DNA from 2 places in the Paenibacillus sp. CFBP13512 genome. Region 2 is predicted to be linked to the other one. Evidence: predicted binding sites of a transcription regulator. Region 2 holds the regulator's gene; the other holds the start of a gene.
What was found. Region 2 encodes LexA, which represses DNA repair genes until DNA is damaged. Its sites were predicted from a motif close to CGAACATATGTTCG; they were not measured.
Positions count from the first base shown of each region.

Region 1: the regulator LexA is predicted to act here: its motif matches at 2,398-2,411, upstream of PaeCFBP13512_RS06000 (YolD-like family protein).

Region 1 is NZ_QGAD01000003.1:353,237-358,824, forward strand. Features, by position in the region: gene PaeCFBP13512_RS05990 (MATE family efflux transporter) at 1-126, opposite strand, end outside; gene PaeCFBP13512_RS05995 (glycoside hydrolase family 127 protein) at 327-2,315, shown strand; gene PaeCFBP13512_RS06000 (YolD-like family protein) at 2,490-2,741, shown strand; gene PaeCFBP13512_RS06005 (MarR family winged helix-turn-helix transcriptional regulator) at 2,831-3,262, shown strand; gene PaeCFBP13512_RS06010 (YhgE/Pip domain-containing protein) at 3,362-4,453, shown strand; gene PaeCFBP13512_RS06015 (universal stress protein) at 4,522-4,950, shown strand; gene PaeCFBP13512_RS06020 (rhamnogalacturonan acetylesterase) at 5,188-5,588, shown strand, end outside.
Region 2 is NZ_QGAD01000003.1:65,178-70,765, reverse strand. Features, by position in the region: gene metH (methionine synthase) at 1-384, opposite strand, end outside; gene PaeCFBP13512_RS04770 (cupin domain-containing protein) at 598-1,137, shown strand; gene PaeCFBP13512_RS04765 (HAD family hydrolase) at 1,228-2,022, opposite strand; gene PaeCFBP13512_RS04760 (hypothetical protein) at 2,122-2,643, opposite strand; gene PaeCFBP13512_RS04755 (DUF896 domain-containing protein) at 2,827-3,036, opposite strand; gene yneA (cell division suppressor protein YneA) at 3,245-3,805, opposite strand; gene lexA (transcriptional repressor LexA) at 4,072-4,698, shown strand; gene PaeCFBP13512_RS04740 (hypothetical protein) at 4,774-5,247, opposite strand; gene PaeCFBP13512_RS04735 (hypothetical protein) at 5,363-5,588, opposite strand, start outside.

The DNA of each region.
Region 1 (5,588 bases), 290 kb from region 2:
ATGACCAACAACAGCAGTATCTACTGCACCAAGAAGGGGAGTAGTTACTGTAGAAATAATTAACGGAATACTTAAAGCAAGATAACTACGATAATTAGGTGGAGTAGAAGATTGTAATGTTTTCATACTTTTGTTATACCATAAATTAATCGAAATGAATACGATTAAACAATTTGTGAATAGATTGTTGAATTTATAGTTGGAAATCATTGTGTATCGTTAATGAATGTGATATTAATTAATAACAACCTAAACAATAATATTGAAAGCGTAATCATATTAGAAAGAAAGTGTACTTTACTACCACTATAAAGGAGAGAATCGCTATGCTCAAAAATGATAACGTGTTGACCACAGTTACACCGAAAGAAGTTCGTATTCAAGATGAATTTTGGACGAAATATAATAAACTGGTGCGTGAAGTTGTGATTCCTTATCAATATGATGCTCTACATGACCGTATTGCTGATGCTGAACCCAGTTATGCTATTCAGAATTTTGAGATTGCTGCGGGTCGCAAAGAAGGGGAATTTAATGGATTTGTTTTTCAAGATACCGATGTAGCGAAATGGATCGAAGCCGTAGGGTATTCATTAATGACACATCCTGATTCTGCCTTGGAACAGATGACCGATCAAGTGATTGATCTTGTTGCTGAAGCGCAAGGTGAAGATGGATATCTAAATACATATTTTACAATCAAAGAACCGGATAAACGTTGGACTAATCTAGCGGATTGTCATGAACTGTATACAGCAGGGCATATGATTGAAGCTGGAGTAGCTTATTACCAAGCAACAGGTAAACGCAAACTGCTTGATGTGGTCTGCCGTCTAGCGGATTATATTGATACCATATTTGGCACCAAAGAAGGTCAATTACGTGGCTATGATGGTCATCAAGAGATTGAGCTAGCACTTGTGAAATTATACCGTTTAACCGGAGAACAACGTTACTTGCAACTGAGCCAATTTTTTATTGATGAACGTGGACAGCAACCTAACTTTCTAGAGCAAGAATGGGAACAACGGGATCGCATCAACTTTTTTGTAGGTAAAACAAATGAAATTAATCTGAAATACAGTCAGGCTCATGTGCCAGTACGTGAACAAAAAGAAGCAGTAGGGCATGCTGTTCGTGCAGTCTATATGTATACAGCGATGGCTGATCTGGCTGGTTTAACCGACGATAAAAGTCTATATGAAGCTTGCCAGACATTGTGGAACAACATGGTGCACAAGCAGATGTATATCACAGGCGGAATTGGTTCTACGCATCATGGTGAGGCTTTTACTATTGATTATGATCTTCCTAATGATACAGGGTATTCAGAGACTTGTGCAGCAGTAGGAATAGTCTTTTTTGCTCATCGAATGCTACAGATTGAAGCCAAAAGCGAATATGCCGATGTGTTAGAACGAGCTTTATACAATACAGTCATTGGCGGCATGGCGCAGGATGGTAAGCATTATTTCTATGTGAATCCATTAGAAGTCTGGCCGTCTGCTTGTCATCATAATCCAGGCAAGCATCATGTAAAGCCTGTACGTCAGAAATGGTTTGGCTGTTCCTGTTGCCCTCCTAATATTGCACGTCTGGTCAGTTCATTAGGGCAATACATCTATAGTACTGATCAAGATACGATATATACGCATCTGTATATCGGTGGGGAAGCACAATTAACACTTGGAGAACACCAAGTCGTTATTCAGCAAGAAAGTGGATACCCGTGGAATGGAGCGACTCGTTTTTCTTTTCAATTACAACAACCTCAATTGTTTACATTGGCTTTGCGTTTACCCAATTGGTGTAAACAAGCTACGCTTACGATCAACGGTGAAGCAATAACTTATGAGTCCTTATTGCGTGATGGATATATCTATATTCAGCGAGAATGGTCAGTAAGTGATGTTATAGAATGGAATATGGAGATGCACGTACAAGTGATTCATAGTCATCCAAGACTGCGGGCTACAGCGGGCAAGGTCGCTTTACAATATGGCCCATTAGTATACTGTCTGGAGCAAGCAGATAATGGAGAATTGATCTCAGCATTATCTATTCATCCTGAACAGCTATTGACTGCCCGATTCGATCCACAGTTGCTAGGAGGAACGATCGTCATTGAAGGTACAGCTGTGCGAGAGCAAGAAGAGGGATGGGGCGACAATCTGTATCAGGATAGTACTCCGATACCTCAACAACAACCATTTACAGCGATTCCTTACTTCCTGTGGGCAAATCGTGGTGAAGGCGATATGGCCGTCTGGATTCGTAAAAGTGAAGCCTTTTCTACAACTTCATCAACTAAGTAGGACAAGAGATGCGATATTTAGATGTCGCATCTCTTTATTTTGCAGAAAATAGTATGAAAAAATGTCAATTTAACGAAAAAAGCGAACATTTGTGCTTATTTTTTAGCTTAAACTATTGAATCAATATGCAGTTAAATGTAAAATAGAATAGAGAAGTGTAAAGGGGGGTTAATTTTGGCTAAAGCAAAAGTAGCAAAGCGTCCAACACGGGATGAATTTGTACTAGAAGAGATCGGTAATCAACTTACTGAAGCCTATCAAGAAAAATCGGAAATTTTGCTGACTGTCTGGGGTACAGAAGAACCTGTACGCGGTCAGATTGTAAATATGGATCCACGTACAGGTCGAGTACATGTACAATATGAAGAAGAACTTCATAAAGTCAAATTTATGGATATTATGGGTGTAAATTACCCGAGAGATTAAATAAATTGTTTTGACAAAATAATGATATTCAGAATATACTAGCATAGCCGATTATCTGCTATGCTAGTATTTTTTTTGGAGGATAACTTATGTCATTTAATCAAGAGCAAGACCCGCTAGGTTTGCTGTTATCCAGAACATATTTGGCTTATAAGAAAAAAGCTTCTCATCTTTTACAGGATTATAATATCACTCCAGAACAATTTGGAGTTCTGAACAACCTTGTGGTTCACGTAGGCATTTCTCAGAAAGCATTAGCTGAATTATTTTCTAAAGATCAGACCAGTATTGGTAAAACGATTGATCGATTGGAAAATAAAAAACTGATCACACGTACAGTAGATCCTGCTGATCGCCGAGCTGTATTATTGCATTTGACTGCGCAAGGACAAGCATTGATCGCAACCACACAGCCGATTATGAAAGAGGTTGATGATGAGATCAATAGCCTATTTCCACCGGAACAAGTAAAACAGTTTATTGCCACAATCAATCAATTGTTTGACCATTTATCCCGCTGATACTGTCAGCTGGATATTTTTTGGCGTAATACATGCATAACCATTTATATTCTATGCATGTAATTTTAAAAAGAAAAGTTGTATTTGGAGGAGAAAAGAATGACTGTATTCAAAACGTTTAAAGATTTTTTGGGCATTACCCAGACTAAGGTAGGGATCGTATTTTCTATTTTTGTACCTTTAGTCTTTTTATTATTCTGGATGACGGGTTATCACGGAGCTACAGAGCGAGTGGATCAACTGGTGGTAGGTATTGTCAATGAAGACGGAACAGCAGGTGATAATATTGCTCAAGCGATCGCTACAGGGGTTCCATACAAGACTCAATCTTATCCGTCGTTAAACGAAGCACAACAACATATGGATAATGGTGAACTGACCATGGTTATTTCTATTCCTGCTCATTTCACCGAAGATGTAGCGAGCAATGGCAGTACTCAGATGAATTATTATATCAATCAAGGGAACTCCGATATTGCGAAGTCCATCGTACAAAGTTCTGCTGCACAAATTTCCTCGACGATAGGCGAACATGCTTTTGCTGATGTTCATCAAGAAATCGTGACTACAAATGTGGTCAAAACACATGATATTTCTAATTTTGCCATTTCAATGTTGCCTATGATCTTAGGTTTTGTCACATATGTTGGTGTTATGACCATGAATATCCAATTAAACATTGCATCTATGATGTTAAAGCGTGATCATAGTAAGTGGCAGATCTTTTGGGGAAGACAGATATTACTGCTGGCAATCTCTATCGTAGCTTCATTACTGATTACGACAGTAGCCACGCTATTCGCAGATACAGCCGCTTCATTCTGGCAAATGTGGAGCTTTCATCTATTGGTCTACATTTCCTGTATTGCTGTTACACAAATGGCGTTCGCTTTATTCGGCAATGTGGCTCCATTATTCAACGTAGCGTTAATTCCGCTTCAGTTGATGACCGCAGGAAATATCATCCCTGCTGCTATGTTATCTCCTTTATATCGAAATGTAGGACACTTTTTACCAGCTCCAAATGCTATACAAGGCTATTTAAGGTTAATTTATAGTGGGGCTTCTGTATCCTCATTTGTGATTCATTTACTATGGATAGCGATTGTCACTTTTGGAATCACATGGATTCGTACAGCGCTGATCAAGCCAGCACCAAGCCCTATCAATCATCCGGCAAATAGTCACTAATCTCCAGTAGACTGAACAAGGTTGTTGTGTATGTATTATCTGTACTATTCCAAAAGGAGGCGTTAACGATGTCATTATCACACATTCTAGTTCCTTATGATGGCTCAGAACATTCTCAAAAAGCGTTAGAGAAAGCGATTGGTCTTGGAACAGAACTAAAAGCTCAGATTGAAGTATTGTATGTAGATTCAACGTCTACAGAGATTTTGCAACAACCGTTAGTGATTCCTACACATGAACTAGAATCTTATTTTGACCATGAAGAAGAGGATGTACGCCTTAATCTACGTCAATTGATCTCCACTATTCCTAATGCTCAAGCCACAGTGATTCAAGGCAGTGCGGGTAAAAGTATCGTTAAGTATGCAGACAGCATTGAAGCAGATCTGATTATTATGGGTAGTCGTGGGCTAGGTACTGTAAGTGAATTTGTAATGGGTAGTGTTAGTCATTATGTAACACAGCGCGCCAAATCTCCTGTTATGATTGTGAAATAAACGAATCAAATAAAGGATGTACAGACACCCAATATCTTTTCTCTCAGTTAGAGAAGGGTATTGGGTGTTTTTGTAGGCGTCTATATTCATGCTCAATCAGTGGATCGATATTCTTATACAGACTATTTCTACATTTCTATAAATGATATTTTGATCCAGATAAAGGATAAAATATCGTACAAAGCGAATAGTTACAAAGTGAAATGAAAACGTTAACATTTTGAAGGAGGACAAATCATGAACAGCAAATTACTTAACAAATGGGGCAAAATCAGCTGTATGATGTTGATCGGAGGGTTATTAAGTACATCGTGGGGAACATCTTCTTCTGTAGACGCTTCTGCAACCGCTTACAAATTTGATTTTGGTGGCGGTGCAGTGACTTCTGGATATACAGGCGTACAAGCTTCGACCGCTTATACTGCTTCAACAGGCTATGGATTTAACACGCCAGCCAATATCAAAAATGTATCTGCTTCAGGGACAGGTGTAGCTAGTGATGCAGTACAATTTGTCACCTTTGGAACGAAAAGTAGTAATACTTTTAACGTTGATCTACCTAATGGATTATATGAAGTGAAAGTGACACTCGGTAACACCACGCGTTCTAGTGTAGCCGCAGAAGGGGTATATCAGTT
Region 2 (5,588 bases):
TGTTTTGGTAGTGGGCCCCATAGCGCCTACAACATAGCGTGGGCGTTCAGCAGTGCTGTATTTATCAACAGCAGCTTTGGCAAGCTTTACTGCTGCTAGATTCAATTCTCGTGCTTGATCCTGAATATCATATTCAGCTAAAACGACTGATGTTGCACCAAATGTATTCGTTTCGATCAAATCTGCACCTGCAGCTAAATATTGTTCATGGATTTCTTGAATAACATCGGGACGTGTTAAAACCAATATTTCATTACAACCGTCCAGATCATCGCTCCCAAAATCATCAGCTGTTAGATCTCTTTGTTGAATCATAGTACCCATAGCGCCATCCAAAATCAGAATACGCTGTTCAAGTCTTTCTTGTAGGTCAGGCTTCTTCATCTATTCGATCCTCCCCGCAAAACGTTAGGCTTTAGTTTAACAGAAACCTTTTAACTAGAAAAGAATCTTATTTGTCATGTATCGATATAGTATGCTTATAATGAGAGGGAACAACTTTATCTACACACAGGATGAAGTTTCTATGAAAGTATCGACAAAAAATGCTTTTTCTTTTATAATACAACATAAAAACATTGAAAGAAGGGTAATCCGATGGCTGAAATCAGAATTAGAAATACCAACGAACGAATTGCTGGAGATGACAAGGTTCTGGAGTTTTTGAACAAACATGAAGTGGTATATGAAAAATGGGATGCTTCCAAATTAGCTCCTGAATTGCAAGATAACTTCACTTTAACAGATGAGCAAAAACAAGCGGTTTTGGATACGTATGCTGAAGAAATCAAAGACCTTTCAGCACGTCGTGGTTACCGTACTTGGGACGTGATTACATTATCTGAGTCTACACCTGATCTTGAAGCAAAGTTAGCTAAATTCGAAGAGATTCATACACATACAGAAGATGAAATTCGTGCGATCGTATCGGGGAACGGTATTTTTATTATCAAAAGCCCTGAGCATGGATATTTCGATGTTGAGTTAGAACCAGGCGATGTTATTTCTGTACCTGAGAATACACCTCACTTCTTTACACTTGTTGACAATCGTAAAATTGTAGCTGTTCGTTTGTTTGTCGAAACAGACGGTTGGATTGCTGTTCCGTTTGAAGATAGCTCTTTCCAAAAAGCATAAGTATACACATACAAAATCCCTTACCGCTTTGATCGGGTAAGGGATTTTTGTGATGTGTTTGATACTATTGGTACGTAACCGATCAGTCTATTACACCAACTGAGCTGTAATCTGATGGATCTCAGTTAAGCTTTTAATTTCATAATCAGGCTTGATCTCACTATCATTGACTTTACCATTACGATTCACCCAGACAGACTTAATACCTGCTGCAAGTGCGCCTTTGATATCTGTAGTAAGCTTATCCCCGATCATCAGTGCATGCTCAGGTTGTACTTCCAACAAACCAAGCGCATGCTCAAAGATCTCAGCATTCGGTTTCCCTTTGCCAAATGCACCCGATACAACCACCTGATCAAAATAAGGAGCTAATTTGGGCACACCGTCTAACTTTTCTTGTTGCAAAGCAGGGCAACCGTTGGTCAGTAACAATAGCTTCACTTTACCTTGTAATTCATCCAAAATCTGAAATGTTTCTTCATAGATATGAGGACGGTTACGTCGTTCTTGAACGAATCGATCAGACAGTTGTAGTGCCAAAGCTTCATCTTCGATCCCCATTGCACTTAGACCGTTACGCCATGATTCTTTGCGATAAGTCGGTGCAATTGCTTGCAATTGACGGAATTCTGGTTGTTCACCTGCGGAAAATTGAGCCCACAAGCCTTCAAACGGATTAATTCCTATCCATTGTGTAAATGGAAAAGTCTCATAGGATTCATAAAGTGCTCTTGCTTCTCTACGTACAGCTTCTTCCAAAGCGATAGGATCTACCCCTGTCGCTTCCTGAGCCACACGGCAAGTCTCTGCAAAAGCTTCTTCTATACTGCGTTCATCCCATAATAACGTATCATCTAGATCAAACAACACGGCTTCAATACTCACTGCCTGTACCTCCTCAACGATAATGATTACTTTGACTATACTAGAACTAGAATGCTTGCTCAGATATAGATGCTATATGCCAATCATTCTCCAAAAAGCTTACGCTTTTTCTTGAATCGTAATTTTGTGTTGTGCTGCAAATGTACGCAAATGCTCGCTCATTGCATCTGTATCATAACGGTTTAGAGTACGAGAGAATACCCAGCTTCCACCTTTGGAGCTATGTTCAATAACAACATATCCTTTTTGAAGACGGATACTTTTCACTTGAGATGAAGAAATCAGACGATCACGATTAAATTTGGTTGTAATCAGTGAATCTCTACCAATTTTCAAGTACGGTTTGCGGAAATAAAGCATAACACCCAGTAAGATATACAATGCGACAGTAATGATAAAGATCGCACTAAATCCATCAGCTGTTGGATACATAATACCCATAACAGCATAAATAATTCCCAATATCACTAGAGCAGCTGGAAAAACAATATTTCTTCCTTTATATGCCGTATATTCGGAAATACTGGTTTTGCCACCGATAGAAGTCTGACCTTGTTTTCTACGTGTAGCATTGACTTGCTTTGAGTTACGTCGAACTTGCCTTTCCCAGGAACGGGACATACTTTGTTTCCCCCTAATAGATAATGTAAGCCTTACAATAAAAGCAGAAGACTTCCTTCTATCTTATCATGCCAGAACAAGCCCCAAATTTCTATAGCAAAATAGGATGCTCTGTTCTAGATCGGCCAGAGCACCCTTATTATCGTTCATTTTTCTTTTGTGGATTGAAGCTATTATATGTTCTTATTTCTGACTATTTTTGGTGTTATCCGATGATTCAGTATCTTCTACAAATTCAATTGTATCTAATTGTTGACGGAAATTACTGCGAATATTATTCAAATAAACAGCACGTAATTCATCACGTTCTATCGTTTCTTCTGCTGTAAGACCTGAACTTTTCTTTTTACGAGCTAATTCATTGATGCGTGTAATCAGTGTATCGATATCCATAATTAACCTCCATGTGATCGGTGTGCTTTTTGCCCCACTAACTTTGACATGTAAAAAAAAGCTTGTCAAGATCTATAGATCTCAACAAACTTTGACGATATTGATCGTTCGATCACAATATTCCTAACCGGATGACATTATCCCATACACAAACTACCTGCGATACATGTATCCATAAGTCATGTATATTTAAGTTCAGTATAGTGTATTAATCGTAAGGAATAACCAACACATCTCCTGCTTGGATTTCGCTTGAATCCAATTGATTCTCACTACGAATCTGAGCAATATAATCTCGCGTATCTGTCTGTACAGATTTGTATTCTTTCGCAATACTCCATAGACTGTCTCCTGCATGTACCACTACTTTTTGTGTAGGGCCTTCTACCTTGTCTGCAACTACGAAATTATGAATGACTCCACCGTATAACAATACGCCTGCAAAAACAAAACATACCATCAAACGTCCGCCTGATTTCCATTTTACTTTTTGCGCTGTGCTTTGGATAAGATGAAGTGTTTTTTGACGTAACGTCTTTTTGCCTTTTGGTTGAATCGGCTTGCGGATCTTCTGTACGGTAGGTACGTAAGTCCACTCATCCACAACTACATCTTTGTCCGCCCGTGTAGCATGAATAGCTTCTTGTTGTGCTTGCTTTTCCGAATAACCTGTTGATGTATGATGTATATCTGATCCTGATGTATCAATCTGTTGTTCATCCTCTTCAGACTGATTGTGGATGCTACGATATGTAGTATATTTTAACATTTTCATCACGCTCCAAACATTTGTTCTTGTTTTCTCAAATTCACTATAACACGAACATATGTTTTACTCAATAGTTTTTTACGAACTTTCGTTCGTGTTTTTTATCGCAACTTTTGGACTATAGATAATGCTATTTAGATGATGAATAGACTACGAAAATAAGCAAATAACAAATAAATATACAAATTTTAGAACTTATGTTTGTACGAACGGTAGTTCTATGTTATAATTTTGCCAAACGTTACTAGCATTGGGGTTGATAAGGTATGTCAAAAGTTTCAAGTCGCCAACAGGCCATTTTGGAATTTATCCGAAATGAAGTCAAACTTAAAGGTTACCCGCCATCTGTACGTGAAATTGGTGAAGCTGTAGGTCTTGCTTCTAGTTCTACTGTACATGGTCATCTGGATCGTTTGGAGAAAAAAGGACTGATTCGACGCGACCCGACCAAACCTCGTGCCATCGAGTTGTTGGGTCAAGAAGAGTCTGAAAGTAATATTCTTTTCGCTCAAACGGTATCTCGTGTTCCTATTATTGGAAAAGTAACCGCCGGTGTTCCGATTACAGCTACAGAACATATTGAAGATTACTTCCCTCTACCACAGAATTTTACAGGTGAAGGACAAGTATTTATGCTTTCTGTAGTTGGAGACAGTATGATTGAAGCAGGAATTTATAATGGTGATTACGTGATCGTACGTCAACAACAAACCGCTGATAATGGCGATATTGTTGTCGCTATGACAGAAGACGATGAAGCAACGGTCAAAACTTTTTATAAAGAAAAAGACCATATTCGTCTACAACCTGAAAATCCTATGTATCAGCCACTACGTCTGACGCATGTTACGATTTTGGGTAAAGTTGTAGGTTTGTTCCGTAATCTGCACTAAATCATATGTATCATAAGAAAAGACCACTATCTTAATCGATAGTGGTCTTTTTTGTAGTTTATTACTATTACATATTTATTGTATATATTTCCATAGAGCTGTTTTAATAACATCTTCAGCTTCGATCTCACTAAAAGGAACATCTACTTCTTTTCCATTCTGCTCCATTTTATACATCCACACAGGATGATCGATTGGATTTAAATATAATGATTCTACAGCAAGTTGAGGTTTTCCTGGATTGTGTGAGCAACTATATTCTATATAAGCTTCTCCATGATAGTGCTCAGTCAGATTTTTTTTAACAGCATTGATCGTAATAACAACGAGAGCGATTGTAATGACTAATTGAGTTCCATCTTTTTTTTGAACACTACAATCTTCTTTGAAATTTTCTTGGATCTCTTCTAAAATCGTAGAAAACTTCATCCATAAATCTTCGCAGTGTTCTAAAAAATGTTCGTGGATTTCTAAAGAATAGGTATGAGCTTTTTCCTTCTCTACTTTCTCTTCTCGCGCACGTATTGCCGCAGACTCAATCCAACCCATAACCTCACCTCTCTCATAAGTTAAATTACCCTTTCATCATAACCTAATCTGAGAGAATGAATACCTTTTATTTCCTCTTACTATTATATTTTTTCAACTAATATCTTGTTCTACCTTATCCAAAAAGCTTAGTATCCATTAATTTAGCTAATAATGCTTTGAAATCTTTACTTTCTGCTTTTTCTGCTAATTGAGATTCTAATATATTGAATTTTTCTGCTACAAAATAAGCATTCAAAAATACGCTCAGATGATCTTTGGCAATCGCTTCTGCATTCTCTTTATCTGATGAATAACTTGAAATCACAGTGTATGCAAATTTTTGGGGATCAATTTTCATT